2 linked regions of the Microlunatus soli genome follow. The protein of the gene in region 2 interacts with the protein of the main gene of each other region in a pairwise test. Links are inferred from orthologs where the notes say so. Each region holds a gene or a part of one and is shown on either strand. Other genes may lie near its edges.

Region 1 (15,809 bases), 4.1 Mb from region 2 along the record:
TCCTGCGGTGTGGACACCCTCGGCAAGAAGGGCGCGGCAGCCAAGAAGGTCACCGAGGAGTCGGCCAAGCGGACCGCCGTCCCGGCCGATCAGAAGACGGTGGCCAAGAAGTGGGAGACGTGGAGCAACAAGCAGCATCTCACCGGTAACGGCGCGGTCCCCGACTACGCCCACCCCGAGCAGCTGAACCGCTACACCTGGTACCAGACCCACAGCTGGAAGAAGCCGTACCCGGGTGACTCCGAGATCTACGCCCCCGAGGACGTCCCGGGTGGTTCCATCCCGGGTGTTGACGCAGACGGCTGATCCTGAGGCACTGATCAGCAGCTCGCTGACCGATCGAACGGCCCGCCGGACGTTTCCGGCGGGCCGTTTCGCTGCCCGCAGATACCATCGCTGCCGACCAGATTCAACCCTCCCGTTCTCCTCCGGGACCTGATTAAATCGATTCAACGCCGCCTCGGGGGATGCGACGTCGGCAGCCCGGGAGGCTGCCCGAACGCTGCAGGGCCACGACCCAATCACGACGATGTGTGCCCGGGAGCAGCCGATGACGAGGTCCCTTCATGCCACCGACCGGACAGGTCGCGTCTCCCGCCGTGCCCTGCTCGGCGCCGGAGCCGCCGGTACGGCCGCGCTGGCCCTCGGGTCGACCGGCTGCCAGGTGGTGTCCCAGGGCGCCGACGGTATGAAGACCAGCCCGAGCAAGGACGCCGCGCCGGGCCGGAAGTTCACGATCTCGATCTTCAACATCTGGGGCGACGCCGCAGGCAGCGGCATCGTGAAGTGTGCAACGGACTTCGAACAGAGTCATCCCGACATCGGCGTTCGGGTCGTGTTCGCCCCGGAGAATCCGTCGACCCGGCAGCGGCTGTTCACCGCGATCGCCGGCGACGAGTCGCCCGACATCGGCCTGTGCGCCGCTGACGTGGCGCCGATGTGGACCCGGCTCGGCATCATGACCGATCTGGCGCCGTACTTCGAACGGGACGGAATCGACCTCGGTGGCTTCCTGCCCAGCGCCCAGAAGGGGATGCAGTACCGCGACGGCATCTGGCATGTCCCGTGGGACGCCGACGCCAACTTCCCCTTCTACTGGAACAAACAGCTCTTCGAGGATGCCGGTCTCGACCCGGACAAGCCGCCGACCACCATCGAGGAGGTCACCGAGTACGACAACAAGATCACCAAGATCAAGGGGGGCCGGGTGCTCAAGATCGGGATCGTCCCGTGGGATCAGTACGGGGGTAACAACTCGATGCTGACCTGGACCTACGCCTTCGGCGGCCGGCTCGCCGAACCCGGCACCGATCAGGTCACACCGGACAACGAGTATGCGGTCAAGGCCTTGGAATGGATCGCATCCCGGGCCAAGCGGATCGGCTGGGCCGGTGCGTTGTCGATCTCGCCACCGTCGCTTGCTGCCCATCCGTTCGTCACCGGCAATCTGGGGATGTCGGGACTGGTCTCGGCCAACGTCGCGCAGATCAAGCAACTCAATCCCAAGCTGGAGTTCGGTTCGACGCTGCTGCCCTATCAACCGCCGGGCGCCGAACGGCCGGGTGAGGGCGCCTGGCTCGGTGGCTGGTCCTTCTTCATCCCCAAGAACGCTCCGCAGAAGGAGGCGGCCTGGGAGTTCATCAAGTGGATGGGCACCGAGGACGCGGGAACCGCGGCGGCCTGGAAGAACATCGGCTTCCCGCCGGCCTACAGCCCGGCGCCGGTGAACCGGAAGATCGCCGCAGATCCGGTGATGGGTGTCTTCTACAAGACGCTGATGCGGATGACGAACGCCCGCCCGAACGTGCTCGCGGCGAACTTCTACAGTCAGCAGTTCGAGGAGAAGATGTCCAAGGTCGTCTACGGACAGCAGAAGCCGCTGGATGCGCTGCGCGAGATCAAGCAGCTCACCGAACGTGAGACCACCCGAATGAAGCGGGTCGGGTGAGGAGACGATCATGACCACGACAGCCGCGCGCCCGGCATCGGCCGGTGACCGTACGCCTGCATCCGCCGGCCGACAGCGCCGACGTGGATCCGCCGTCCGACGACAGAATCTCAAGTGGGGCCTGATCTTCTGCTCACCGGCGATCGTCGGGCTGCTGTTCCTGACCGCCTACCCGGTGCTGCGATCGCTGCAGAACAGCTTCACCTCGGCCAGCGCCTTGACCCGCGGCCGATGGATCGGCCTGCAGAACTATCGTGATCTGCTCACCGATGACACCTTCTGGACAGCACTGGGCAACACCGCCTTCATCATGATCGGCGCCGTCCCGTTGGGGATCGCGGTCGCGTTCGGGCTGGCGCTGCTGCTGAACATGAAGGTCCGCGGTCGCGGCATGTATCGGGTGTTCTTCTACATCCCCAGCATCGTGCCGCTGGTGGCCACGGCGGTGGTCTGGTCCTTCGTCCTCAACCCGCAGTACGGCGCGATGAACAGTCTGCTGGCCAAGTTCGGCATCGCCGGTCCTGGTTGGCTGAGTGACCCGTTGTGGTCCAAGCCGGCCTTGATCATCATCTCGGTCTGGGGTGCCGGCAACCTGATGGTGATCCTGCTCGCCGGCGTCCAGGACGTACCCGAGGAGTTGCACGAACAGGCCAAGATCGACGGCGCCGGCGTATTCAGCCGCTTCCGCAACGTGACGCTGCCATTCCTGTCGCCACACCTGCTGTTCGCACTGGTGACCGGACTGATCGCGGGCTTCCAGTACTTCACCGAGGTGTTCGTGCTGACCGACGGGTTGGGTACACCCGCCAACTCGACCTTGGTCGCCGGACTGTACCTCTACATGAACGCCTTCGCCTTCTTCAAGATCGGCTACGCCAGCGCCATCGCCTGGGTGCTGTTCATCCTCTGCGGCGTCTCTGCGCTCTTGGTGTTCTGGATATTCGGACGTCGCGTCTACTACGGGGGTCGTTGATCATGACCAGCACCGATACCGTGGCGGCACCCGCTGCCGAATCTGACCGCCAGGCCGCGGCTGCGACGCGGCGGCCGCCACAACGACGCCGACCGCTGATGCCCCGGCTGCTCGCCGCGATGGCCAAGCACGCCGTGCTGATCGGGTTGTCGGTGATCTTCCTGATCCCGCTGTTCTGGATGATCACCGGCGCGTTCAAGACGCCCGAGGTGTTGAACGCCGTACCGACGATCTGGTTCCCCGACACGATGACCTTCGACAACTTCGTCCAGGCCTTCACCGTGTTCCCGATCTTCCGTTTCATGATCAACACGTTCATCGTCTGTCTGCTGTCGGTCTGCGGCACCGTCTTCAGCTCTGCGATGGTCGGCTACGGCCTGGCCCGGATCCCCTGGCGGGGGCGCAATGTGTTGTTCGGGATGATCCTGTCCACGATGATGATCCCGGCCTTCGTGACGATGTTCCCGACCTTCGAGATCTATCGCGCACTGCATCTGACCAACACCTGGGTGCCGCTGATCCTGCCGAGTTGGCTCGGCGTCCCGGTCTACATCTTCCTGATGCGGCAGTTCCTGATGACGATCCCGCAGGAGCTGAGCGAGAGTGCCCGGATCGACGGCGCCGGTGAGTGGTCGATCTTCGTCCGGATCATCCTGCCGCTGGTCAAGCCGGCGCTGGTGGCGATCGGGCTCTTCCAGTTCCTGATCTCCTGGAACGACCTGCTCGGCCCGCTGATCTACCTCTCCGATCCCAAGCTCTACACGCTGTCCTTGGGCTTGAGCTACTTCAAGGGCCAGTTCGCCACCGACTTCGGACCCCTGATGGCCGCCGCAACGATCACCGTGATCCCGATCATCATCCTGTTCTTCTTCGCGCAGCGGATGTTCATCCAAGGCATCACCCTGACCGGCGTCAAGGGCTGACCCACCCAAGCGCCATGAGCTTGTCGAAGCGCGGTCAACCCGCCGTGCGAACTCGACCCAAAATCTGTGGATAACCGTTACTGGCTTGGGATCTCGACCGGCACAAACTGTCAGACCCCCTGCCTAGTGTTGATCACATGATCGATGGCAGCGGGCTGATGCACACAGCCCAGACGACGGCGGGCATCGATCCGTCCTGCCTGGCCACCGACCAACTCCTGCACCACGTCACCGCCATCGACTGGCTCGTCCGCGCCACCACCAACGCCAGGCTCTGCGTGGCAGCAACCTGGGCCGACCGCTTCCCCGCCGACAGCATCGCCGCCCACCAGTTAGCGATCCCCGGCGGCGACCGCCCGATCCGACCCGGCGGCGACGGCACCCCCGAACTCAGCCGATTCTGCGTCACCGACCTCGCCGCCACCCTGCACAAATCCACCGGCTCTGCCGAACGGATCATCGCCGACGCCCTCGACCTCCGCCACCGCCTGCCCTGCCTGTGGCAACGCCTTTGCAGGAACGAGGTCGACGCCCTGGATTGTCAGACCATCGCCCGCCAAACTCGGCACCTGACCCTGGAGCAGGCGTTGGAGATTGATCGGTCGATCGCGCCGATGGTCGGACACTGGTCCTGGAACAAACTCCTTGCCCAACTCGAAGCCACGATCATCCGGGTCGACGCCGAGAACGTGAAGAAGCTCGCCGAGGAAGCCTGCAAGGAGGTCGGCGTCTTCATCAATCAGAGCAACGAACACGGCATCAAAGGCATCTACATCCTCACCGACTCACCAGCGGGGATCCGGTTCTACGCCCAAGTCACCAGGATCGCCGACATCCTCACCCGCCGCGGCCACACCGGCACCAAGAACGAACGGATGGCCGCCGCCATCGACGTCCTGGCCAACCCCCTCGACGCGGTCCGGATGATCGCCGAAGACACCGAACCCACGCTCTTCGATCCCGACCCCGACGACGACTCCCTCTTCCCGAAACCGACGAACGACGCCGACACGTGGACGGCCGGGCCGCACGCGTCCGCATCATCGGCGCTCGGCGAGGATGTCGACCAGGACCAGCCCGCCGACACCGCGACGCCCGCACCGGGCCAACAGCCGCATGATCACGACAGGGCGCGTGAGCCGCAACCCGATGATCACGACTCCCAGGACGAACCGCCACCGGATCCCCTGGACGACGGCGCAACCGGCCGCTTCCCCCGCGTTGATCAAGACCGCAGGCTGGCCGAGCTCGCGATCCGCGCGATCGGCAAGATCAACCCGGCCACGTTCCGACCCAACGCCACCCTCTACGTCCACATCGCCAAAGAAACCCTCGACACCGGACTCGGCGTCACCCGGATCGAAGACATCGGCCCCATGATCAGCAGCCTGGTCGCCGACTGGCTCGGCCACTGCAACATCACCCTCAAACCCGTCATCGACCTCACGGTCGACCTGACACCGGTGGATTCCTACGAGATCCCGCGGGAGATGCGAGAACGCCTGTTCCTCAAACACCCCGGCAGCATGTTCCCCTACTCCGGAGCCGTCGGGCGTCACCTTGATCTTGACCACAACATCCCGTTCGTCGAAGGCGTCCCGGCTCAAACCCGGGAGGACAACCTCTCCCCCGCCGGCCGCCGGGAACACAACGTGATCACCCACGGACTGTGGAAACGGCGACGACCCGAGCCCGGAACGTTGGTGTTCCGGGCGCCGGAAGGCAGAGTGTTTCTGGTCAACGCGACCGGCAGCTACGACCTCGGACGTGGCAGCTTCGCCCAACACATCTGGCACACCAGCGCGCCCACACCCGACGCCACCTGATCGCTCCGGCTCCGCCGCTCGCCACTGGTTCGCACTCTTCGGAGAACGGACCGGCGCCGTCATGACGGACCGTCCGGGCTGCAACCGGACACGTCGCAAAGCAGTTGCCGTGCAGCGACCTGCTGGGCATCATCGACGGTGCCATGATCACCGAACAGGACCGGCTCGCGCAGCTGATCACCCAGCGCCGTGCGACCGACGGCTACCAGACCTGGGGCTATCACTCAAGGGTGTCGGTCGCACACCGCTGGGTCTGCGTGCCGATCCCGAAGGTGGCCTGTACGACGACCAAGACGGTGCTCCGCGAGTTCGACGGGTTACCACCGTCGGAGCACATCCACGACGAGGGGCCACGACTTGCGGACTTCACCGTCGCCGACAACGTCGAGATGATCATGTCGCCGGACTGGCTGCGGTTCGCTTTCGTCCGCAATCCCTATGCCCGGCTCTATTCGGCGTACAAATCCAAGATCGGCAACACCTGGGAGCAGCAGTACGACTGGCTCCGTGGCGAGATCAGGGAGGCGTTCGACTATCCGGCCCGCGACAGTCGGCGGGCCGGCATGGTCACCTTCGACGACTTCGTACGGCTCGTCGCCGCTTCCGACGACCCACGCATCATCACCGACGGCCATCTTGCGGCCCAGACCGCCGTACTCCAGCAGGATTGCATCCGTTACGACGTGATCGGCCGGTTCGAGTCCTTCCAGGACGACTTCACCGCGATCCTCACCCGCCTCGGCGCACCGGATGACGTCCGGCAGCGGGCGCGTGAGGTCCTCAACCCGACGCCCTACTCCCCGCTGGCCGCGGCTTATCGCCGGGAACTGGCCGACATCGTGCACACCCTGTATGAGGCCGACTTCGAGGCGTGGAACTACCCGCGGGACAGCTGGCTCTTCATCGACCTCTGACGGCCTCATCCGGTCGGGAGGACGTTCACCACCACCGAGGAGTGCGCTGCAGCATCACCTGCCGGGCGGACCGGACCGATGATCCGGACCCGATGCCCCTCGGGCAGGCTGAACACGAACTCCCGGGTCCCCCACGGCTGATCCACCGGCTGCATATCGATCGTCACGCCCGACTCGGCGGCTCGCCGATACATCACGTCCGTCGGGATGCCGATGTCGAAGGAGACCGTCGCGCAGGCAATCACGCCGTCGGCAGCACTGAGGTCGACTCCGGCGGAGCCGGTCCACGGAGCCACGCCCAGCCGCGCGAAGGTCGGAGGGTCGCCGTACTCGAACAGGACGGTCAGCCCGAGGACCCTGGTCAGCAGCCTGCCGGTCTGCCGAACGTCGCGGACCGGCAGGTTCGGTCGGGCGGCGAGGACATCGCAGTCGCCGGGCTCGGCTGCTCGAGCCATCACGACCTGCTGGGCGGTGTGATCGGGATAGACCCGGGCCAGCGTCGCTCGCTCCGCCAGCCGTGCTCTGCGAGCGACACCGATCGACCGGGTGTTCCGGGTGTCGATCCAGGCCTCCACCCCGTCGATGCCCGGCTGTGCGAGCAGATGATCAATCACGACCGGCGCGGCCTCACCCATCAGACCACGTCCCCAGTGATCACGCCGCAAGCCCCAACTCAACCCTCGGATCGTCGTTCCCTGATCAGCGAAGATCCCGATGGTCCCGAGCGCCTCGGTCCGCGGCCGCAGCCGCAGTACCCAGGTCCAGCCGCCGTTGGCACGCAGCATCTCGGCCAGCCGCCGGCGGGTCGCGGCGACATCGGCGGTCGGTTCGTTCGGGCCGTATCGGTCGTACTCGGGGTCGGAGTACATCGCGAACAGGCTTTCGGCGTCCCGGTCCGGGTCGAGCGGCACCAGGTCAAGACGATCGGTGGTCAGCTGCATGGCTCATCGTCCTCGATCTCGTCACCGAGCGCGCGCATCGCGTCCAGCCCGGCGCGCCAGCGAGCCGGCCAGCCGTCGGCAACCCAGCCGGCGTGCGGCTGATGGCCGCGTTCGCCGAGCCGGACGACCTCGTCGATCGCCTGCTGGTGCCGCCGGACGGCCGCGTCGACGACGTCGAACGGTTCGCTCCAGCCGTATCCGTCCAGCAGCGCCGCGATCCGTGCCCGGCGGTCCGGTGCCGCCGTGAATCCACGTCGTTTCAGTTCGTCCGAGTCGGCGGTGAACGGGGCCAACCAGATCAGGGCGTAGGCGAGATCGTTCTTCCGGTCCCCGGGCCGGGCCGCATCCCAGTCGAAGATTCCGACGGCCCGCCCGTCCCGCCAGGCCAGGTTGGCCGGCTGCGGGTCTCCGTGACAGATCACCGGGCCCGGACCGTACGGCACCGACCACTCCGCCGCCGGCGGCGGCCGCCAGTCCACGGTCGCGTCATGGATCCGGCGCAGCAGCTGCCCGGCCGATCGCACGCCGTCCAAGCCCACCTGATGCGGCCAGGCATCGACGCCCGCGTCGCCCTCCACCAGACCGACGTACTCATAGGTCGTGTCGTAGCCGAGCGGCTCGGGAACCGGCAGCCCGCACGCATGCAGATGGCCGAGCAACGACTGGACCGTCGCGGTCCAGGGTTTGGCGGGTCGCCGCACGACGTTGCCGACGATCCGGATCGCCCGCTCGGCACTCATGATCAGAGCGCCAGGACCAGAGTCTCCTGAGCGAATCCGAGCCAGTCGTAGACGCTGATCAGGAAGGCTCGCGGATCGTCGTCGGGGACGGCAGCCAACGCCTCGGCGTCGTCGTTGTCGTTGATCCCCAGCCGGCCGGCGACCGCGAGCCGGATGCTGGTCAGCGTCCGCAGCCAGGAACCGGCCTCCTCGGCGGGGATCCGCAGCTGGTCCCGTCCGCCGTCGGTCGCTGCGAGGTGTCTCAGCACCACCTCGGCGTCGGTCGCCTTCTTCTGCCGTAGGTTGCGATCGGTGAAGCGACGGAACTCCGCCGATGCCTTGGGATCGTTGGGATAGGCGTCGGGCAGCAGCCGTTGCAGCACCGGGTCGGTGGGCGGCTCCACCGGACCGTCGTCGGCCAGCTCCGCAGCCCAGGCGGCGAACGGATCGTCCTCGGCGACGGTGTCGGTCGGTGCGGAGTCGGCTGTGCCGGTGTCGAGCAGTCCGATCAGCTCACGGACCAGGGACTCCAGCAGCTGGACCTCGTCGGCGGTCAGATCGGTGCTGATCACGCCGCCACGCTTCTTGAATCTGTGCATCAGTCCTCGGGGTCCCGGTTCAGGAATCGGCTCGGTCCAGCGTTGCCCACAGACCGTACTCGTGCATCGCGGTGACGTCGCGTTCCATCTCTTCCTTGCTCCCGGTGGCGACGATCGCCTTGCCCTCGGTGTGTACCGCCATCATCAGTCGGTGTGCCTTGGACTTGGAGTAGTGGAAGTAGGTGGCGAACACGTGGGCGACGTAGGACATCAGGTTCACCGGGTCGTCCCAGACGATCGTTGCCCACGGCGAGTCGTCGTACGAGTCCTCGATCGGGCGCTCCTCGATCGCGGTTCCAGCCGCGGGCGCCAGAATGGGATCGGAGGTTGTGGGCATGCAGCCCATTGTGACAAACCGGGATCCCGCGACGGAAACAGCCGCACCCGAGGAGCGCCCTGGTGACGTCCTAGGGTGTGTCTCCTTACTCGGGTTGGAGCGAGCAGGTGCGCGGTCGAGTGCCTCGGCGTCGCCGGCGAGGGAGGCATATCGGGATATGTCGACCGAGTCCGGCCACGGCGAGGTGCCGACCGCGTGCCGCGCAGCCCCGCACGAATAAGGAGACACGCCCTAAGCTCTGCGGTGTGACTGCGAATCCGGCGATGGCCGACCCGGCGACGACGGTCGGCGAGCCCTGGGGCCCCAGCGAGGTGCCCACCACGGCACTGCTGACCGACCACTACGAGCTCACCATGCTGCGGGCGGCGTTCCAGTCCGGGACGGCCGACCGACGCTGCGTTTTCGAACTCTTCCCGCGCAAGTTGCCCGACGGCCGCCGCTACGGCGTGGTCGCCGGTGTCGGGCGCGCGCTGCGGGCGCTGTCGCACTTCCGGTTCGACGACGAGAGCCGGCAGTTCCTGCTGGACCGCGGGATCGTCGATCAGCAGACCGCCGACTGGCTCGCCGACTTCCGCTTCAGCGGCCAGATCTGGGGGTACGCCGAGGGCGAGATGTTCTTCCCCGGCTCACCGTTGATGGTCGTCGAGAGCACCTTCGCCGAGGCCGTGCTGCTGGAGACGGTGCTGCTCAGCATCTACAACCACGATTCGGCGATCGCGTCGGCAGCCTCCCGGATGACCGCGGTGGCCGACGGTCGACCCTGCCTGGAGATGGGTGCGCGGCGGACCCAGGAGCTGTCCGCGGTCGCCGCCGCTCGGGCCGCCTACATCGCCGGCTTCGACGGCACGTCCTCGTTGGAGGCCGGCCGACGCTACGGGGTGCCGACCATCGGCACCGCGGCACACGCCTTCACGCTGCTGCACGACAACGAACGCGATGCCTTCACCGCGCAGATCGCCGCGCTCGGCGAGGACACCACCCTGTTGGTCGACACCTACGACGTCGACGAGGCGGTCCGGACCGCGGTCGAGCTGACCGGCGGCAAGATCGGATCGGTCCGGCTGGACTCCGGCGACCTTCCGGTCCAGGCCAAGCACGTCCGCAGCCTGCTGGACTCGCTGGGCGCGATCCACACCAAGATCATCGTGACCAGCGACCTGGACGAGTGGCAGATCGCGGCGCTCTCCGGTGCCCCGGTCGACGGCTACGGCGTCGGCACCGCGTTGGTCACCGGATCCGGGCATCCGACCTGCGGATTCGTCTACAAGATGGTCGCCCGAGCCACCTCCGACGAACCGGATGCGCCGATGATCCACGTCGCCAAGAAGAGCGCGTCCAAGGCGACGATCGGCGGCCGCAAGTATGCCGTCCGCAGCTACGATTCACGCGGCGTCGCCGACGCGGAGGTGATCGGGATCGACAAGGAACCCACCGTCGAGTCCGGCCGCGATCTGCTGGTCCCGTTGGTCACCGACGGTGAGATCGTCGGTCGGGAACCGCTGGCCGCTGCCCGGGAACGCCATCGCAAGGCCTTCGCCGAGCTGCCGTTGGCGGCATCGAAGATGTCGCGCGGCGAACCGGTGTTGGAGACCGTCTTCGTCTGAGCACAGGACCTCGAGAGGAAGTTGATCATGACCCATGCTTTGATCGTCGTCGACGTCCAGAAGGACTTCTGCGAGGGCGGTTCACTGGCCGTCACCGGCGGAGCCGCCACGGCGGCCCGGATCAGCCAACTGCTCGACGGTGATCACGGCTACGACGTGGTGGTCGCCACCCGTGATCATCACATCGACCCCGGATCCCACTTCTCCGACCATCCCGACTTCGTCGACAGCTGGCCGCCGCACTGCGTGGTCGGCACCGACGGTGTCGAGTTTCATGATCAACTGACCTTTTCCGACTTCGGCTCGGTCTTCGACAAGGGAGAGTACGAGGCCGCCTACTCCGGCTTCGAGGGTCGGGACAAGGACGGGAAAACGTTGCAGGCTTGGCTTGCCGATCATCGGGTCGACAGCTGCGACGTGGTCGGCATCGCCACCGACCATTGCGTCCGGGCCACCGCCCTGGATGCCGTGAAGGCGGGCTTCACCACCACCGTACGGCTGGATCTCACCGCCGCCGTGGCTCCGGAACGGATCGAACAGACCTATGCCGAGCTGGCCGAGGCCGGGGTGGCCACCGAAGGCGAGCTGTGATCCGGGACTGCTGTCCGCTCAGCTCGGCGTTGCCGCGTCCAACTGCTTGATCAGGGCCTTCGGCGCGACGCTCCGGTAGGCCTCTTCGGCGATCCGGTCCAGCTCGCCCTGATCGACCTCGCGCAGGTGCACCCCGAGCCAGCCACGATGGCCGACATAGGGCGGCCGGAAGAAGCGTTCGGGCTCGGTGTCGATCATCTCCTGCTGGACACCCTCGGGCGCGGCGCACCAGATCGCCAGCCGGCCGTCGCCGTGATGATCATCGAGGAACATCACGAACAGTTTCTTGTCCCGGACGAAGAATCCGGGGCCGCCGTGGCTGGGCCGTTCGGTCATCTCGGGGAGATCCCGGCAAGCACGCCGGACCTTCGCCAACTCGCGGTCGGCATCGGCCTGGGTCCAGTCCGCCATCTCGCGCTCCTGATCGTCGTCGTCCGCCGATCACTCAGATCTACCACAGGCCAGGCCGACGGACCGCTGGACTACCCTGCTGAGGATGAGGCTCTTCAGCGGATTGATCGACCCGGCGTCGGCTCAGCCGGTGACCACCGTGTCCGAGATTCAGGAGCTGCGATCCGGCCCGCACGGTGCCTTGCTCGGGGCGCTGCTGGTGCCCGATCAGGAACTGATGGCTCTGGACCGCGCCGCGTCCGCCGAACTGCCGGTGACGGTGATCAACACCGGCGGGGCGGGCGGACTGGTCGCCGTGGCCGGGCGGCATCCGCAGCGGTTGCGGATCGCCGGCGTCGACAACGTGGTCCGTGATCCCCAGGATCCGGTGGGCAACATCGCCCGGATCGCGGCCGCCGCCCGGGAACTCGATCCCGAGATCGTGATCCGGGTCGCGATCCCCTTCCGCTGCACGGGTTATGACGACGCCGTCGCCGAGGCGGAGTCCGAGGAACTGCAGGGTCTGCTGTCGGCGACCGATCCATCCGCCGACGGCGACCTGGCTGCTCAACTCAGCACCTTCGTCGAGGCCGACCTGGCGTGCGCCGTGGCACTCGACGATCCGGTCCGCCTGGTCGGGCTGATCATCGCCCTGGACGCGATCATCGACGGCGCCGACCCGGCCGACGCCCGGGTCCTGCTGGCCGGGAACGATGCTCCGGCCGCTGCCGGTGAGATTGCCGGCTGGGATGATCAACGGATCGGCCGGGTCCGGCGCCGACTGACCGCCGTCCGGGTCCCCGACCCCGCTGCCCTGCTGGATCAGCTGACCCGCTGGGGCATCCTCACCTGATCTTGATCAGCTGGGTCTTGGCGGCGATGTCATGGATCGCCTGACGCTTGGCGTTCCACAGCGGGAACAGCGAATTGAGCGCTCCGAACAGCAACAGCATCGCCGTCCCGGCAGTGAACGGGACACTCCAGACCAACGCCCGGATGACCGCCTGCGGCCAGGGCAACCGTTCGGTGTTGCGCCCCTGACCGTCCGGTACCACCCGCAGCCCGCAGATCGACTGTCCCAGCGTCGCGCCCCGAAACCGCCACAGCAGAACGAAGTACAACAGCCCCACGACGACCGTGATCGCGCTCATCAGGATCTGTTGGTTGGTGCTGAACAACTCCTGCGCGGTCAGTGTCGGTGTCATCCGGCCGGCCTCGGCATCGGCGACCGCCTGGCTGAAGTATCGCGAGATCGCCGGCAACGACTGCAGAGACACCGGCAGAGCGAGGATCGAGCCGACGATCGAGACGATGATCAGATCGATCAATCCGGACAGGAACCGCCAGCCCCAACCCGCCAGCGGTACGCCGTCGGCGGTCTGCGGACCAGCGACAGCCTGCGCTGCCGCACCGGGATAGGACGGCAACGGCTGCGGCTGGCCCTGCTGGTAACCCTGTTGCTGGTAACCCTGTTGCTGGTAACCCTGCTGCTGATACCCCTGTTGCTGCTGGAAGCCGTGCGGCTGGAAGCCGGGTGCGCCGGTGGGGCCGGCGCCTGCCGGCCCGTTCGCCGCCACCTCACGCGTATTGCGGGACCAACCCCAGCCGTCCCAGTAGCGTTCCCGAGAGCCGTCGACCGGATCCGGATACCAGCCGCGGGGCGCGGCATGCCGACCCGGAGGAGCGGGCGGGGAACCGATCGGAATGTCACTCACGGTGTCCAGGGTAGTCGGGACCGCCGACCGACGTCAGATGGCTTCGACGTTGCGCGCGCAGCGGCGCAGCAACTCCACTACTCGGGCCACCTCGGCCTCGCTGATTCCGGCGATCATCCGATCCTCGACCCGGCCCACCGCACGGTCGGCCTTCCGCAGCACCTTGCGCCCCTCCGGGGTGATCCTGATCGGCAGCGCGCGGCCCTTGCCCGATTGCTCGACCACCCGGACGTAGCCGCTGCTGCGGAGCACCCGCATCAACTCCTGCAGCGACTGCCGGCTGACGTTGCAGTCCCGCGCGATCTGGGCCGAGGACACGTCCGGTGTCCGGGCGATGGCCTGCAGCACGGTGTACTGCGCCAGGGTCAGCCCGGTGGTCTGCAGCGCCGCGTCGCCGGTTCGCCGCAACACCTGCTGCAACCGCCGCGTCTGGTAGGCGATGTGATCCTGCGCGTCGTCGCCTGCATCGTTCGATCGCTCTGCCATGCCCCTCCTCACCGCATCGATCAGGAGGTTACACAGCCCTCATGTCAGGCTCCTGACGGGGGCGACCGAGAAGCGGTCAGCGCAGGCTGTAGCCGCCGTCCATCAGCAGTTCACTGCCGCAGTAGAACGCAGATTCGTCGCCGAGCAGGAAGGCAGCGGTGGCGGCCACCTCCTCCGGTCGCGCCATCCGACCGGCCGGAGTGGCCTGAAGCCATTGGGCGAACTGGTGCTTCTTGGCCGCCAGCAACGGGGTGTCGACATAACCCGGCGCGATCGCGTTCACCCGGACCCCGCGTGGCCCCCACTCCGCGGCCAGGGATCGGACCAGCGCGCTGACTCCGGCCTTGGACGCGTTGTAGGCACATTGGTCCTGCGGCGTGTTGACCACGTGGTTGCCGCTCATCGAGGAGATCGCGACGACACTGCCGCTGCCGGCCCGCAGCATCGGCTGCCCGAAGGCCTGGCAGGTCAGAAACACGCCGACGAGATTGACCTCGATCACGGCGCGGAACTGACCGGCCGACATCTGTTCTGCGGCGACGTCGTCCTCGACGATGCCGGCCGCAGCGACGACTCCGTCGACCTTCCCTGCCTCGGCCAACACTCGATCCCGGGCCGCGCCCAGCGACTCCGCGGAGGTCACGTCGATCTCGACCGGGATGCCGTGAACGCCGGCATGGGTGTCCAAGGCGTAGACGGTCGCTCCGTCGTCGGCCAGCCGTCGGCAGATCGCCTGCCCGATACCTCCTGCTGCACCGGTGACCGCGATCACCTGGTCGGAAAAGTCAGTCGCCACGCCGCGCCTCCTACAACCCGTCGGATGCTGTTCCGGTCGGTGTTCATCGTGCCAGCCGGTCAGGTCGGTTCCTGATGCCGCACCCGTACGGTGTCGACGACGACCGCGAGGAAGATCATCACGCCACCGACGATGGCAACGTAGTAGGCGGAGATGTTGATGATCTGCAGACCGACCTGGACCACTGTCAGCAACAGCGTGCCGCCGAGCATGCCGATGATGTTGCCTCGGCCACCGAACAACGACACGCCGCCGATCACCGGGGCAGCGATCGCATACAACAACAGATTGTTGCTGCCGACAGTCGCGTTGACACCGGCGAGGTAGGCGGTCGTCAGCCAGCCGGCAACCCCGGCGAGCAGCCCGGACACCACGAAGGCCTGCAGCTTCACCCGCTTGACATTGATGCCCGACGCGTACGCCGCCCGCGGGTTGCCACCGGTGGCGTAGAGCCGACGGCCCCATCGGGTCCGGGAGAAGATCACTCCCATGATCACGAAGAGCAGCACCAGCGCGATCGGCATCACCGGCCAACCGCCGATCAGTCCCTGCCCGATCCACAGATAGGCCGGCGAATCGATGGTGATCGTCTGACCTCGGGTGATCGCCAGCACGGCACCGCCCAGCGCCAGTCCCATCGCCAGTGTCTCGATCAGCGAGTTCATCCGCAGGTAGGAGATGCAGAAGCCGTTCACCAGACCGATCAGCGCGCCGAGCGCGAGCACCACCAGAATGGCGAGCCCGCCCGGGACACCGTGTTGGACGAGTACGGCGCCGACCGCACCGCTGACGCCGAGGATGCCGACCACCGAGAGGTCGATCTCCCCGAGCAGCAGCGTCACCGCCAGAGCCAGCGCGAGTGCGGCCAGACTTGTCGCCTGGACAAGGATGTTCTGAAGATTGGGAATGGTCAGGAAGAACGGGTTGATGACGTTGGCGATGATCGCGAAGACGATCAACAACAACCAGACGACGTTGTTCAGCAGCAGATTGATGACCCGAGTGCTGCTGCCCGATCGGGTCGGTCCGGTCGGCGTGGTGCCGGTC
Region 2 (15,834 bases):
GCCCTGCGGCCGAACCAGTCGACGAAGTCACTCGACGGGGCCCCGTGTGGATGACGGTCGGGCGGCGCCAGGGTCAGCAGATCGACGATGTTGACCACCCTGACCCGCAGACCCGGCGCGTCCCGGCGCAGCATCGAAGCCGCGGCGAGCGTTTCGACGGTCGGGATGTTGCCGGCGCAGGCGAGCACGATGTCGGGCTCGTCACCGTCGTCGTTGGACGCCCAGTTCCAGACACCCGCGCCGGCGCGGCAGTGTTCCCGCGCCGCCGACAACGACATCCATTGCGGTGCCGGCTGCTTGCCCGCAACAACGACGTTGATCTTGTCCGTGGTCCGCAGGCAACGGTCCATGATCACCAACAGCGAATTGGCATCCGGTGGCAGATAGATTCGGCTGATCCATTCCTTCTTGGTCAGCATCGTGTTGATGAATCCCGGACCTTGATGACTGTAGCCGTTGTGTTCCTGTCGCCAGCCTTCGCTGGTGAGCAGGTAGTTGAGTGCGGAGACGGGTGCCCGCCATCCGACCTCGGCGGCCATCTTCAGGAACTTCGCATACTGGTTGACCATGCCGTCGACGATCGACACGAACGCTTCGTAGCTGGGGAAGACTCCGTGTCTGCCGGTCAGCAGATAGCCTTGCAGCCAGCCTTGGCAGTTGTGTTCGGAGAGCACCTCGAGCACTCGACCGTGCGGGCCGAGATGTTCGGCGTAGCCCGGCGGTTGTCGTTGGCAGAGTCGGTCGGTGGCCTCCAGGACGGCCTCGAGCCGATTGGACTCGAGTTCGTCGGGGCTGACGATGCAGAAGTCCCGGCGTTCGTTGCTGCGGCGCATCACGTCGGCCAACCACGGTCCGAGAACCGGTGTCGCGCCGGCGGTCGCCGCCCCCGGCTCGGGTACTTCGATCGCGTAGGGCGTCAGTTCCGGCAGGTCGAGTTCTCGGCGCAGCACACCGCCGTTGGTCGCCGGATCGGTGCCCATCCGCTGGTCGGCGGGTGGGCAGGCGGCCAGCACGTCTGCGCACGGTTCGCCGTCGGGGAACAGTGCGTCGGGTCGATAGCTACGCAACCACTGTTCCAGCGCAGTCAGGTCGTCCTGGTCGTGTTGGGGGTCGCTGATCGGCACCTGATGGGCATGGAAGGTGCCCTCCAACGGGGTGCCGTCGATGGACGCGGGCAGCCCCCATCCCTTGCGGGTGCGGAGGATCAGCATCGGCCAGGGCGGCGTGGCGTCTGCGGTATCGTCCGCGCCCCGGGCACGCCGTTGGATCTCGCGGATCCGGGCCAGCGCAGCGTCCAGACCCGTTGCCAGCAGGCGATCGGGCTCGGCGTCGACCTCGTCGTAGTCGATGGCGGACAGATCGACGATCAGCGGAGACCATCCGTAGCCGCGGTAGAGGTCGGTCAGTTCGGAGTCCGACATCAGGGCGGACCGGGTGGGGGAGGCGATCTTGTATCCGTTCAGATGCAGGATCGGCAGCACGACGCCGCCGGTGGCCGGATCGGCGTAGCTGTTCAGCTGCCAGGCGGCTGCTGTCGGTCCGGTCTCTGCTTCGCCGTCGCCGACAATGCAGGCGACGATCCGGTCCGGCGCGTCGGCGGCCGCGCCGAAGGCGGTCGCGAGTGCGTAACCCAGTTCGCCGCCTTCATGGATGACACCGGGAACTTCCGGGGACAGATGGCTAGGAAAGCCGTCCGGCCAGGAGAATCGGCGGACGAGTTCGGCCAGGCCGCCGCCGGTCCGCGCCAACACAGGGTCTCGTTCGGCATGGGATTCCTCCAGCCACAGGTTCGCGTGGATTGCCGGGGCGCCGTGGCCCGGGCCGGTGACCAGCATGATCGACACGTGCTGCTGTCGGATCAGTCGGTTGAGTCCGGCATAGATCATGGTGATTCCGGGACACGTTCCCCAATGGCCGAGCAGCCGCGGCTTCAGATGCTCGGGTCGCAACGGCTCGGTCAGCAGGACGTTGTCGCGCAGATAGATCTGGGCAGCGGCGAGATAGTCCGCTGCCGCGCGGTAGCGACGCATCTGACGGAACTCAGTGGCGGTATCCGGCATCCGGCTTCCTTGATCAGTGGGTGGAAATCGCGGTGGTGAGATCATCGGGGGCGAGGTCGCCGGAGCTCGAGCGCGCGATCACCGAACGTGCGTCGTCGGTCCGGCCGTCGACATTCCACAGCAGAACGCCCTGTACGACTCCGCTCCGCCCGTCCCGGTAGTACACGACACCCTGCTGATGATCATCGGACCAGTTCTCGACGAGCTCCGCCGACGGATCGAGGGTGCCGATGGCTTCGTACCGGTTGCCGAACAACACCGAATAGAAGTACGGGGTATAGGTGTACGGCTCGCCGGCTCCCGCGAGGTTCCGCCCCGCCTGCCGGCCCATCTGTTCGGCGTTGTCGACATGCTCGACCCGCTGCCGGCCGAGCAGCCGGTCCGGGTACCGCGCGACATCGCCGGCGGCCAGGATCGCGGGATCGCTGGTGGTCAGGTAGGAGTCGACGACCACGCCGTCGTCGACGCTCAAACCGGCCTGTTCGGCCAGTTCGGTGTTCGGTGTGATGCCGACACCGATCACGGCGGCATCGGCATCGATCTGATCACCGGCGTCGGTCGTCAGCTGGATGCCGGCCGGACCGGCGCTGCCACCGGTGATCATGGTGCCGGACCGAAGGCTGACTCCCTTCTGCTGGTAGAGATCGGTCAGCTGCCGGGCGAGATGACTGGGGAACGAGTCCTCGTAGATCAACTTCTGCGGGTGGATGAACTCGACCTCGGTGTCGTTGGCGACCAGGGCCGCTGCCAGTTCGCTGCCGATGTAGCCGCCGCCGACCACGGCGATGCGATGCCGGTTGCCGGCCAATCGGCGGAGCCGTTGGTAGTCGGCGAAGGTTCGGAAGGTGAGGATCCGATCGTCGTCGGGCAGGTCGAGTCGTTTCGGCTCGCCACCGGTGGCCAGCAGCAGCCGGCGATAGCCGATGGCCCGGCCAGCTGCCTCGATCTGATGCGCGGCGCGATCGATCGCGTCGACCTGCACGCCGCAGACCAGGTCGGCGCCGGTCTGCTCGACCGTCTTCAGCCAGACCTGGTCGACGGTGAACTCGGGATCGGTCCACAGCTTCTTGGTCAGGGCCGGTCTGGTCACCGGTTCATCCGGGTCGGATCCGACGATGCCGATGGCGCCGTTGGGATCGACCTGTTGGATGGCCTTGGCCGCGCTGTCGGCGACCATCCCGCCGCCGACGATCAGGTAGTCGTAGGAATCCTTGGGCCTGGTCAGCGTGGTTGGCATGTTCATACTGGTCCTTTGAGGGTCAGTTGATCGTCGCCACCGAGCCTGCGTCGACCCGGTAGTTGGATCCGTTCACGAAACTCGCCCGATCCGAGCACAGGAAGGCGATCACGGCCGCCACCTCTTCGGGACGGCCGCGGCGTCGCAGGGCAATCCCGGGGCGCATCTCCTGCAGGAACCCGGCAATCGCCTCGTCAGTGGTGACCCCGAGTTCAGCTGCTCGTTGGTCCATCATCGCGTCCGTCATCGGGGTCGCGATGAAGGCCGGCGAAACACAGTTGACCAGCAGCCCCTCGGAGCCGTACGCCTTGGACAATGCCTTGGCCGTCGCCAGCAGCGCGGCCTTGGCGGCGTCGTAGGGAATCTCTTCGGGATAGGGCTGGACGGCGTTCTCCGAGGTCAGGAAGATCAGACGACCGTTCGCCGAGCTGCGCAAGTCGTCCAGGAAGGCACGTGTGACGCGCACTGGCCCCATCAGATCGACCGATAGGGTTTCCGCCCAGCCGTCGTCGTCGATCGACTCGAAGGCGCCGGTTGCGCCCGTGATACCGGCGGAATTGATCAAGATGTCGATCCGTCCGATGCGACGGACCTGTTCGCGCAGTCGGCCCACCGAGGCCCGATCGGTGACGTCGGCGGCGACGGCATGGAGCCGGTTGTCGTCAACGTCCAGAGCGGCGGCTGCGCGGTCCAAGATCGTCTGGTCATGGTCACTGATCACCACCATGGCGCCCTCGGCCAGCAGCAACTGTGCGGCGTGCCAGCCGATGCCGGAATCGGCGCCGGTGATCAGGGCCGTTCGTCCGGCCAGTCCGAGATCCATACCCGAACAGTTCCCAGCCCGGCCGCGATGAAACGGTGTGGGGTGCGTCAGCCTGCCCGCTGACGTGGCGTCGACGTGGAGCGCCCGGACCCGGTCGTCGTGGACTTGCCGCCCTTGGAGCCGGCCTTCTTCGTCGCCGCCTTCTTTGCACCGGTCTTCTTGGCTGCTGTCGTCTTCTTTGCCCGCGTCTTCTTCGACGCTGTCTCCTTCGCCCCTGACTTCTGTGCCGTGGATTTGCCTGAGCCGGATCGCTCGACGCTTCGGCGGAGTGCCTCGGTGAGATCGACAACCTTGCCGTCGTCACCCTCGTCCTCACCCTCCGGCTGCTCGCCGAAGGTCTCCTCGGTGTCCATCGAGTCACCCTTCTCCAGCTTGGCTTCGACCAGCTGTTTCAGCTCTTCGGCGTATTCGTCGGTGAACCGCTCGGGAGTGAAATCGCTGCTCAGGCTCTCGACCAGGGTGGCGGCGCTGTCGCGTTCGGCCTTGGACAGTCGCGGGCTCTGGTCGAGCTCGGGGAAGTCCGGCGTGCGGATCTCGTCGTCCCAGCGAAGCGCCTGGAGCACCAGCACCTTGTCCCGGGTCCGCAACACCCCGAGCCGGGTCTTGTTGCGGAGCGTAAACCGGACGACCGCCGTGCGATCGGTGTCGTCCAGCGTACGGCGCAGCAGGTGGTAGGCCTTGACGGCGCGTTCGTCGGGCGCCAGGTAGTAGCTGCGGGACAACATCACCGGGTCGATCTGATCATTGGGCACGAACTCGAGGACGGAGACCTCACGGTTGCGTTCGGTCGGCAGCGACTCCAGTTCGTCCTCGGTGATCACCACCGTCTGGTCCCGATCGGCATAGGCCCGGTCGACATGCTCGTACTTCACCTCGCGACCGCACACCTCGCACCGCCGCTGATACCGGATCCGTCCGCCATCGGCGTCATGGATCTGATGCAGCGTGATGTTGTGGTCCTCGGTGGCACTGAACACCCGGATGCCGATCGTCACCAGTCCGAATGCGATACTCCCGCTCCAGATCGCCCGCATCGCCATCTCCTCCCTGTCCGAACGACGGTCCTCTCGATTGTTACCCGCATTCCGGTCACAGCCCCGTCGATCAAGCGGCGACAAGCGTTTCTTGACGAGCGTCTGGGTAAGGCATCGGCAGGCCGCTGCAGCAACCCGGGCCGCGGCGGTGGCTCAGGCTCGGCGGGTTGAGCAAACTGCCCGTCGGGCCGCCGCCGTCGAACGACAGCCGCGTCACCCGAGGGAGGTACGTTTCGACCATGAGTCTGTCGCCGCAGCAAGTCGTGGCCTCCTTCGACTCGGCGTCGGTGCTGCACGCATCGACGGCGGCAGCGCTGCGCGGAACGCCGTTCTCCAACCTGGGAAATCCGGAGGCGGTCGGTCGATTGGTCCGAGTCGCCACTCGGCTGCCGTGGCCGATCCTGCGGGAGATCTATCGACGTGTCGGTGGGGCGGAAGGCATCCGACCCGAGCAGCTGTCCGACGTCGACCTCGGCGCCGTGGCAGCCAGTTTCGCCGACGGATATCCGAGGCGTCGCTACCCGGCGGCGTTCATCGGGTCCAGTAACGGCGCGCTCACCCAGCTTGCCGCTGCGATGCAGGTGCCGTGGCTACCGCAGACGGTGCTGGTCCCGGTGCATCGGCTGGGCGATCCCGAACGCCCCGACCAGGCGCTGGAGTTCGGTCGGAGATGGGGGCCGGAGCTGCTCGGCGGCAATCCCGACGTCACACTGCACCAGATGCATGACGCGGCACAGGACCGGTTGATGACGGCGCGGATGGCCTACTTCCGGGTGAAATGGCGGCGGTTGCCGGACGCCTTCGCTCGCTTTCTCGATGATCAACTGCTGCCCGGTGCGCCGGTCCTCCTGGTCGATGATCAAATCCGCTGGCCGGTGACGCGGGTGGCGGAACGGCACTGGTTCCAGACCGGCGGGCTCGGCGGTCTGTCGGCACAAGATCATCTGTCCGGTCCACACGCGCCGACGGCCGATGCCGAAGCTCCGGAGGCTGAGTGGGGTGCCGACCCGGACTACATCGCCTCGATCCGCGACTGGTGTGCCGCTCATGGTCATCCGGTGATCCTGATCCGCTATCGGGGCCCGCAGCAAGCGGCTCATCCGGTCGCCGCGGTGCTGCGGGACTGGATGCGAACACGAGGTGAGCCGGCTGATGAACTGATCGTTCCCTCATTCATCCTCGGTGACCCCTGGCGGGTGCTGAATCACGCCTTGGTGCCGTTCTGGACCTACTTTCCAGTAAGGGACGCGCTGGATTCCCTTGATCGGCATCTGCAGCGGTCGTCCCGCTACCGCTCGGTGTACGTCCTCGGATTCCAACACGGTGTCCGGTCACCCGGCGTCGCCATGCCCGAGGATTTCGTCAGCACGATCGAGCGACACGGCGCAGCGGCGGAACTGCTTGCGGTGCGTGCACAGGACTGGCCGCACGACATCGGCTCGATGGCTCGCTACGGGGCGGCACTGGACGCCCTGCCCGCCGCTGGACAGCCGTGGCTTCCCGTGGACGTCTGGGCCGCAGCACGTGCGCTGCGGAAGACACCCGGCGAGGACGGGCACCCGCTGGTCGCCGACGTACCCGACAGCACAGCGGCCCCGTCGGACGCCGCATCGACGCGGGCGGGGGACAACCGATGGCTCGCGTGATCATGATTCCCGGGCTCGCCGTCCGCCGCTACCTCGAACCCTCCGTGGAGGCGCTGTGCAAGGACGGCCACCAGGTCGAACTCCTGCAACCCTTGGGATGGCGGTCGACCGGCACGGATCTCCGGCGGTACGCGCGCCGGTTCGCCCGGCAGAGCCGTGACCCGGTCGACCTGCTGGTCGGTTGCTCGATCGGCACCCAGGCTGCGGTGCTTGCCGCCGGCGAGATGGATGTCCGACAGCTGTTGTTGATCAGCCCGACGCTGGATCCTGCCCGGCGCAGCCTGCGGACGGCACTCGCCGCCTGGCTCGGCGGCGAAGGACATCGCCACTCCCCGCGGCTTGGGGTCCAGTCCCAGGATTGGTTGCGCGCAGGGCTGTTCGGCATCGAACGGGGTCTGCGGTCAGCCATCGATGTGCGATTGGAGGACGAGTTGCCGAATGTGTCGGTGCCGTTCACGATCGTGCACGGCGACACCGACCGGATCAGCCCGCTGCCGTTCGCCGCTGACCTTGCCGTCGGGTGCGGTGGCCGGCTGATGATCATGCCGGACGCACCGCACTCCTGGCCGGTCGGCGATGGCGATCGTTATCGGTCCCTGGTTGATCGACTGATCAGCTCGCACAGGGACGATGCGCCACCGATCGCGCCCGGTTGACAGCCACAACGGCTGTGATCGCCGAGCTTGTCGAAGGGCTGTGATTTCTATCGGGGGTCCCTGAGCTGGTCGAAGGGCCGTCGACCCGCCCGATGACGGCTCCAGCAAATCTGTGGATATTCGTTGTCTGCTTGGGATTCGCACGGGCGTAAAGTGTCAGGCCCTCGCCATAGTGTTGGTCACATGATCGATGGCAGCGGGTTGATGCGCACCGCCCTCACGGGGGTGGGTGTCGATCCGACGTGCCTGACCACCGATCAACTCGCGGACCAGGTGACCGCGTCGGACTGGCTGGTCCGCGTCGGACTCAACTCCCGGCTGATCAGCATCGCCAGTTGGGCCGACCGGTTCGCCGCCGACGGCATCGCACCGCACCAGTTGGCCATTCCCGGTGGTGACCGGCCGATCCGGCCCGGCGGTGACGGCACTCCCGAGGTCACCCGGTTCTGTGTCACCGACCTGGCCGCCCAGCTGCACAAGTCCACCGGCACCGCGGAGCGGATGATCGCCGATGCTCTCGACCTCCGCCACCGGCTGCCGCGTGTCTGGGCGCGGTTGTGTCGCTACGAGATCGATGGACCGGACGGTCAGACCATCGCCCGGCAGACCCGACACCTCACCCTGGAACAAGCCCGGGAGGTCGACCGGTCGATCGCCGACCTGGTCGGCCGGTTCAGCTACGGCCGACTACTGAGCCAACTCGAAGCGATCATCATCGGCGTCGATGCGGTCAACATCGCCAAGCTCGCCGAGCAGGCTGCGGAGGAGGTCGGCGTCTGGATCAATCAGAGCAACGACCATGGGAACAAGGGGATGTTCATCAAGGCCAAGACCCCGGCAGTGATCCGGTTCTACGCTCAGGTGACCCGGATCGCCGACATCCTGGCCCGCCGCGGCCATCCCGGCAGCAAGGACGAGCGGATGGCCGCCGCGGTCGATGTGCTGGCCAACCCGCTGGATGCGGTCCGGATGATCGCCGAAGACACCGAGCCGACCCTGTTCGATCCGGATCCCGACGACGATTCTTTGCTCCCGCGGCCGATGGGCGGCGCTGCGAGCGGGCGGGATGGTGCAGATGACGGTGTTGCCGCCGCGGGCTCTGCCGACAACGATTCTGCCGCCGCGGATTCGGAATCACCTCAGCCGACCATCGGCCAGCATGAAGATCACGATGATCAGCTGCCACCCGACCCAGCCAACGACACCGTTGATCAGGAGGACTCGCCGTCCCGGTTCCCGCGTGTTGATCAGGATCGACGGCTCGCCGAGCTCGCGATCGCTGCGATCGGCCAGATCGACCCGGCGAAGTTCCGGCCCGACGCGACCTTGTGTGTCCACATCGCGCAGGAGACCTTGCAGTCCGGGCTCGGTGTCACTCGGGTCGAAGACATCGGCCCGACGATCTCCACCCTGGTCGCCGACTGGCTCCAAGGCTGCAACCTCACCGTCAAACCCGTCATCGATCTGTCGGTGGACCTGACACCGGTGGATTCGTATGAGATTCCGCGGGCGATGCGGGAACGCCTGTTCCTGAAGTATCCGGGCAGCATGTTCCCCCTCTCCGGCTCGGTCGGCCGGCATCTTGATCTTGACCACAACATCCCGTTCATCGAGGGCCTCCCGGCCCAGACCCGCGAAGACAACCTCGGCCCGAACGGTCGCCGGGAACACAATGTGATCACTCACGGACTGTGGAAGAGGCGACGAGCCGAGCCCGGGACGTTCTTGTTCCGGGCGCCGGACGGCAGAGTGTTTCTGGTCAACGCGACCGGCAGCTACGACCTCGGTCGTGGACAATTCGCCCAACACATTTGGCAATTGGCCGCGCCCACACCGTCCGGCTGAGCCACAGCCCGACGTCACATCCGAATGATCATGATCCCTGGATGAGGCGCAGCTCGTTCTGCTGGCCGGCGACAGCGCGACCGGACGCCTCCCGGGGTTTGATCAACACCTGCGGGTCGCCAAGCATGCCATCGCCGCGATCGGTCGGATCGATCCCGCAAGTTCCGACGTCGCCACCATATCTGTCCACATCGCTTAGGAATCCTGCAATCCGGCCTCGGCGTCACCCGCGTCAAGCGCATCGGGCCGATGATTCCAGGCTGCTGCCGGGTATCCAGGAACATCCGCTCCCGCATCGCCGGCGGAATCTCAAAGGCATCCACGGGCGTCATATCCACGGCAAGATCGATCACCGGTTCGACGGTGATATGGCAATGGGCGAGCCAGTCGGCGACCGGTCCGGCATGGGCACCGCTCCACCACCAGAAACAGCAGCCACCAGATTCACGCTGTGGGTTAATCCCGTCGGACATCCTCCCGAGGTGTGAAGTTCCAGCCCGGAGCAACCGTCGAACGCCCTCGTGGCCGTCGGGCCTCGACGGCCGAGAATGGCCCGTGCAGCGGGGTTGCCAAACGGTGCTGGTCATGGTTTGGTGGAAAGACGTGGTTGAGCAAACAGCCACGTGTCGTTCTCGACCCGTGAGGGGACTTGAGAACCATGAATGCAGCAGCAGTAGCCAACGAACCCACGCACGCAGCCGGTCAGGCTGACTCCTCCCGACAGGGCCCGGGCACCACGAAGCGTGGGAATCGACATGTTCAGCGCAGTGAGAGTGAGAACGCGCGACGAGAACAACGAACCATCGAGCTTCTCACCTCAGCCCGCGATGATCGACTGACCGCGGCGGAGCGACAACGGTGCCGGGATCTGGTGGTCAAGATCAACCTTCCGATCGCCGACTCACTGGCCCGCCGCTACCGGTCGCGTGGGGAGAACCTGGAGGATCTGATCCAGGTGGCGAGACTCGGCCTGGTGAACGCGGTCCTTCGTTACGACCCGGCCAACGGTGCGTTCCTCTCCTTCGCGGTCCCCACCATCTCCGGTGAGATCAAGCGGCACTTCCGCGACCACTGCTGGACGGTGCGTCCGCCGCGTCGGCTGCAGGAGTTGCACAGCGAGGTCGCCAGCGCCATGGTCGATCTCGCACAGGACAAGGGGAGTACGCCCACCGCCGCCGAAGTGGCCGACTGGATCGGGGCCGATCGGGCCGATGTTCTGGAGGCGATCCGGAGCAACGCCTTCCACTCGGCGTCTCTGGACACCAGCGACGGACTGGCCGCAGCTTCCGGAACGCTGGGTGCCACAGACGCCGGTTTCGACGAAGTGGACGATTCGATGGAGCGATCGGATCTGATGCGGCGGGTCGATGACGCCTGCACCCGGCTGTCGAACGACGAACGACGGCTGCTCCGGCTGCGTTTCGCCCAGGGCCGGACCCAGTCCTCGATCGCCGATGAGCTGAACATCAGTCAGATGTCGGTGTCCCGTCGGCTGCAGAAGATCACCAGGCGGCTACGGGCCGACGTCGCCGGTCGAGCCGGTACATCTCCGGTGGCGCGGTCGATGCAGCGTCGGGTCAACGTGGTGCCGCAGCAGCCCGCTCGTGCCTGACGGTAGGGATCCCGAGCACGTCGGAGGATCCTGGGCCCGGTGTCGGGGTGTGGCCACCGCCGGGTGGTCACGTCGGCCGACAGTGGCTCAGGATCCTCGACATGACAGGTGAAGTCGACGCGCTCAGGAGCCGGCGCGTGCCCGATCGGCAGCTTGATCAACAGCCTCCGCCGCCTCGACTTCTTCGGTTGCATCGGCGGTGACCAGACCGCCGGTCGTGTCCTCAAGATGGGCGCGGACGAACCAGTGGAAGAGTTCCAACTTCTGCGCGTGATCGATGAGCACGTCCTGCGTCACCGGGTCGAGCTGCTCCAGATCGGTGATCGCCGTTCTGGTGTCGGCGATGACCCCGCGGTACACGATGTCCAATGCCGCCAGATGCTCCTGGGTGCTCGCTCGGCCGACGCTGTAGTCCTGCCAGGTGCGGGCAGCGACCAGAGCACCCGGCGTTCCCTGCGGCGATCCGCCGAAGGTTGCGATCCGCTCGGCCGTCTCGTCCGCCATGGCACGCACCTCGTCCACGTGCGGGTCGATCATCTCGTGCACGGCGATGAAATGCGGTCCGACCACATTCCAGTGCACGTGCTTGAGGGTCAACTGCAGGTCGCTGTAGCAGTTGAGCCGGCTCTGGAGCAGATCGATCACCTGTCGGGCGTCGCCGACACTCATTCCGGGGACGGTGTACTTCAGATTCTGTTCAGTCATGTTCCTTCCTTACCCTTTCTCCGGTCTGCATCCCGGACGCGTGAGCCCCCAGCTGATTGAGGCGTTCGATCGCCCGACGACCGAGCACGGTGGCCCGGTCGTAGAGCGATGAGTCGATGGCATCGGCGGCGAGATAGCCGGGGGCGTGGTCGTCGCCGGGCCCCGGAAGCAATCGGCTCGCCGCTCCGAGCAGGGCCACCGTGGCTCGCGGGCTGATCCGGTACGCCATCGCGCCGGCCCTGGCCAACGGTGTGAAAATGATCTTGGAACGCCCGGTCAGCACGGCACGGACGATGATCGCGGCCGCCCGGTCCGCCGCGATCGAGACGATCGGTAACGAGGAGAGCAACGCGAACCACCGATACTCCTGCTCCGGCCGACCGTCGTACGCGGCATGCCAGTGGCCGCCGGTTCTCATCAGTCCAGGGACGATCGTGGTCACCGAGATCGGTTCGCCGCGCAGTTCCTCGGTGAGTCCCTGCGCGAACCCGATGGCTCCGTACTTGGCCGCGGTGTATGGGACGAGATGGGGAGTCGGGACGACGGCAGCGATCGACGTCACGATCCCGATCCGACCGGCTCCGCGCTGTCGCATTCGTGGTAGGACGGCATGGACCAGATTGATCGGACCGCGCAGCATGGTGTCGATCGGTTCGTCGTAGTCTTCGGCCCGGTCGGGGAGCGGACCGACCTTCAGAACGCCGGCGACGCAGATCAGCGTCTCGACCGCCCCGTGCTCGGACTCGATCTCGGCCACCAGATCGCGAGCACCGGCCGCATCCCTGACGTCGTGCACCCGGGTGATCACGGACCCGCCGTCGGCGGCCAGCTGGTCGCGGGCACGCCGGAGATCATCGGCAGTCCTGGCGGTGATCACCACACGCTGACCCGCTCGGTCGAGTTCGCGGGCGATCGCCAGACCGAGACCTCGCGATCCGCCTGCCACCAGAGCGATCGGTCGCCGATCCTGATCCTCCATCGTCGCTGCTCCTCTTTGCTCGGTTCAGGAAACTCGACGGTTCGTCCGCCGACGCAGTCGATCCAGCAGCGGCCCGGCGGCTTGATCAAGGAAATCCTGCTGACCAGCATCGCCGACCTGGACCAACCCGATGTCGGTGAAGCCGGCGTCGATCGCCGGTTCGCAGGCAGCAGCGAGCTGATCAAGATCGGGTCCGCACGGGATCGCTGCGGCGACGTCCTCTGGGCGTACGGTGTCGGTAGCGGCGGCGAAAGCGTGCGCGGTGGGAAGTTCGGCGTTCACCGACCAGCTGCCGATCGACCAACGGAACTGATCATGCACTGTCTCGATCGCTGACTGTTGGTCCGCCGCCCAACAGATCGGGAGTTGGATGAACGATCGGCTGGCCCGATCACTGTCCGGCCTGTTGGCGTGCCACTGTCGCAGGATGTCGGGGTCCGGCTCGGTGGTGATCAGATGGTCGGCAAGCGGGGCAAACCGTTCGATCGACCGACGTCCGGAGACCGCCACGCCGATCGGCACCGATTCCGCAGGACAGTCCCACAGCTTTGCTTGAGCCACGGAGAAGTGCGACTTCCGAGTGGTCACGGTCTTTCCACCGAACAGCTCCCGGATGATCTCCATGGCTTCGAGCAGCATCTGCTGACGCACATCGACGGTCGGCCACCCCTCGCCGATGACGTGCTCGTTGAGGTTCTCACCGGAACCGAGGCCGAGGATGAACCGGCCGCCACTGAGGAGCTGTATCGTCGCAGCCTTCTGGGCGACGACGACCGGGTGATAACGACGGGTCGGGCAGGTGACGAAGGTGATCAACTCGATCGCCTCGGTCGCCTGGGCAGCGGCCCCGAGCACTGTCCACGCATACGGTGCATGTCCCTGTGAGGCCAGCCACGGGCTGTGGTGATCGCTGCACAGGGCGAAGTCGAAGCCGACCCGTTCCGCCGACCGGGCGTAGTCGACGAGTGCGACCGGCCCACTCTGTTCGGTCATCAGCGTGTATCCGAAACGTGCCATGGCGTCCTGGTACCCCAGCGGTCGGCGTCCTAACCCGGGGCGCGGCTCAATCCGAACGCGCCGCCGACGCCGTCCCGGCCATGGCCAGGGCGCGCTGCTCGGCCCTGATCCGTACCCAGAGAAAGCCGAGATTCGTCAGTGTGAAAGCGATCGCGGTGATCCGGGCCGCCCCGGTCAGCGGAAGTGCGATGCCTTCGACGACGACGGCGACATAGTTCGGGTGTCGCAGCCATCGATACGGTCCGCGTCGCACCAGGCCGAGGCCCGGCACCACGATGATCCGGGTGTTCCACTGTCGGCCCAGCGTGCCGATACACCACCATCGCAGGGCCTGCGCCGCCAGCACCAGGATGAACATCACCAGAGCAAACGGGAGCAGAACCGGCGGCCGACGGAGCCAGACCTCGACCGGTCCGCCGACCAGCAGGCCGACCTGCAACGCCACGACGACGGGGTAGTGCCGACTCCCGGATTCCACGCCACCGCGGGCAAGGGACCAGCGTCGATTGCGACCGGCCACGACCAGTTCGGCGATCCGCTCAGCACCGATCAGCAGAGTCAGGAGGGTGAACCACACCGCGGAAGCGCTAGCCACGCAACAGCACCAGTTCGAGGGAGAAACCGGGACCCAGCGCGAGCATCAGCCCGTACGCACCCGGCTGGGGTGGCCGGGTACGCAGCGTGTCATCCAACACGTGCAGCACCGATGCCGAGGACAAGTTGCCGATCTCGGCCAGCGAGTCCCAGGTGAGCTGCAGCTCACCGTCCCGCAGGTCGAGCGTGTCCTGAACGGCCTCGAGGACCTTCGGGCCGCCGGGGTGGCAGACCCACCAGTCGATGTCGGCCCGGGACAGGTCCTGATCGGCCAGAAAGACGTCGATGTCCTTGGCCAGCTCGGAATGCACCAACTCGGGGATCTCCGCGCCCAACACGATCTGCAGACCCGTCGGGCCGACATCCCAGCCCATCACTCGCAACGATTCCGGATAGAGCCGACTGCGGGTGGCCACCACCTCGGGGGACCGCGACGGCCGATCGGCGGACATCACGCGATCCCGGCCGGCGAGCACGACGGCGGCCGCTCCGTCGCCGAAGAGTCCGCTGGCGATCAGATTGGCGGTGGACCGGTCGTCACGTTGCAGGGTCAGGGTGCACAGTTCGACCGTCACCAGGACGACGATCTGGTCGGGATGGCCGGCGAGATAGTCGGCGGCGCGGGCGATCCCGGCTGCACCGGCCGCACAGCCCAACCCGACGATCGGCACTCGTTTCACGTCCGGACGCAGACCGAGCCCCGGCGCGATCCGGGCGTCGATCGACGGCACGGCCAAGCCGGTGGTCGATGCTGTGATGATCATGTCCACCTCGTCCGGCGGAACCGACGCCACCTCGAGAACCTCACCGACGGCCGCCTGGCCGAGGTCGCAGGCGGTCGTGATGAACGCGTCGTTGGCATCGCCGAAGTCGCCCAGTTCGGCGTATTGTTCGACCGGCAGCGCCAGGTGTCGAAAGTGCACGCCGGCATGGCCGTGCACCCGTTCCAACAATCGGCGCCGCGGTCCGTCGAGACCGGCGAACTCGGCGAACGCTTCGGTCAGCCGGGCCTGCGGGTATCGATGATCGGGAAGTGCACCACAGACTCCCAGAATGCCGGGGCCGATGTGATGGCTGGTGGTGGGCTGCACGTTTGCTCCTGGAGCCGGATGGCACGCCGTGGTGACGTTGTGTGCCGAATCATTACCCGATGCCGTCCGGGTGACCCGCTGCCTCCATCGGCAGGCTCGCCAGCCAACGTCGTCAGGTCTGCCGGGTCGTCAGGTCGGCAGGCCCGTCGGTCGGCTCTCCCGCTGCACCGAGCCCAACGCTGCGCGGGCAGGTGCGGCGACCAACCGGATCGTCGTGACGTCGGTGCCGACGAATTGCCGGACCTGTTTGCCGTAGACGGTGAACAGTGCCGACTGTCCGAGGTCGCCGGCTGGCACGATGACAGACAGTAGGCTGCGAAAGCCGAGATGCGCGGCGAGCGGGGCCCAGCGGGGCCAGCGACGTTCGGTGAGGAGATCGCGGGAGTCCGTCGTCCCGGAGCAGGTCGCCGAGGTCAGGTCGATCCCAGGACCTTCGCGCAGTTGATCCTGCATCGCGTCGGTGGTGATCACCAACCGGTCGCTCTCGCCGACGGTGAGCAGTCGGCCGTCGGGGGCGAGCACGCTGAAACCGGCG

Evidence for each region.
Region 1: the proteins of BLU38_RS01795 (region 2) and clpS interact in binary tests that used the Escherichia coli proteins (3 or more experiments, as listed by UniProt). The link is inferred for Microlunatus soli from one-to-one orthologs.

The regions. Positions count from the first base shown.
Region 1 is NZ_LT629772.1:4,500,564-4,516,372, reverse strand. What follows is about bases 7,522-10,443. They hold clpS (ATP-dependent Clp protease adapter ClpS), read right to left. Parts: upstream 9,181-10,443; coding sequence 8,863-9,180; downstream 7,522-8,862. Other genes in these bases: BLU38_RS20570 (nicotinate phosphoribosyltransferase), read left to right, coding at 9,444-10,443; BLU38_RS20580 (DUF2017 domain-containing protein), read right to left, coding at 8,268-8,843; BLU38_RS20585 (phosphotransferase), read right to left, coding at 7,522-8,265; BLU38_RS20590 (GNAT family N-acetyltransferase), read right to left, coding at 7,522-7,525. Outside these bases: BLU38_RS20620 (alkaline phosphatase family protein), read left to right, coding at 1-306; BLU38_RS20615 (ABC transporter substrate-binding protein), read left to right, coding at 551-1,948; BLU38_RS20610 (carbohydrate ABC transporter permease), read left to right, coding at 1,959-2,921; BLU38_RS20605 (carbohydrate ABC transporter permease), read left to right, coding at 2,924-3,844; BLU38_RS20600 (hypothetical protein), read left to right, coding at 3,982-5,670; BLU38_RS20595 (sulfotransferase family protein), read left to right, coding at 5,814-6,584; more of BLU38_RS20590, read right to left, coding at 6,590-7,521; more of BLU38_RS20585, read right to left, coding at 7,516-7,521; more of BLU38_RS20570, read left to right, coding at 10,444-10,784; BLU38_RS20565 (isochorismatase family protein), read left to right, coding at 10,806-11,375; BLU38_RS20560 (MmcQ/YjbR family DNA-binding protein), read right to left, coding at 11,394-11,786; BLU38_RS20555 (hypothetical protein), read left to right, coding at 11,872-12,618; BLU38_RS20550 (RDD family protein), read right to left, coding at 12,611-13,480; BLU38_RS20545 (MarR family winged helix-turn-helix transcriptional regulator), read right to left, coding at 13,514-13,966; BLU38_RS20540 (SDR family oxidoreductase), read right to left, coding at 14,043-14,762; BLU38_RS20535 (ABC transporter permease), read right to left, coding at 14,822-15,809. UniProt on the Escherichia coli protein: Involved in the modulation of the specificity of the ClpAP-mediated ATP-dependent protein degradation.
Region 2 is NZ_LT629772.1:394,289-410,122, reverse strand. Bases 9,828-12,774 are described here. They hold BLU38_RS01795 (Dps family protein), read right to left. Parts: upstream 11,619-12,774; coding sequence 11,037-11,618; downstream 9,828-11,036. Other genes in these bases: BLU38_RS01785 (TIGR03557 family F420-dependent LLM class oxidoreductase), read right to left, coding at 12,622-12,774; BLU38_RS01790 (SDR family NAD(P)-dependent oxidoreductase), read right to left, coding at 11,611-12,597; BLU38_RS01800 (sigma-70 family RNA polymerase sigma factor), read left to right, coding at 10,173-10,913. Also shown: BLU38_RS01835 (phosphoketolase family protein), read right to left, coding at 1-2,060; BLU38_RS01830 (NAD(P)/FAD-dependent oxidoreductase), read right to left, coding at 2,074-3,303; BLU38_RS01825 (SDR family NAD(P)-dependent oxidoreductase), read right to left, coding at 3,320-4,120; non-homologous end joining protein Ku, read right to left, coding at 4,168-5,154; BLU38_RS01815 (hypothetical protein), read left to right, coding at 5,394-6,800; BLU38_RS01810 (alpha/beta fold hydrolase), read left to right, coding at 6,788-7,456; BLU38_RS01805 (DUF222 domain-containing protein), read left to right, coding at 7,640-9,301; more of BLU38_RS01785, read right to left, coding at 12,775-13,614; BLU38_RS01780 (isoprenylcysteine carboxyl methyltransferase family protein), read right to left, coding at 13,661-14,209; BLU38_RS01775 (type III polyketide synthase), read right to left, coding at 14,202-15,299; BLU38_RS01770 (hypothetical protein), read right to left, coding at 15,429-15,834.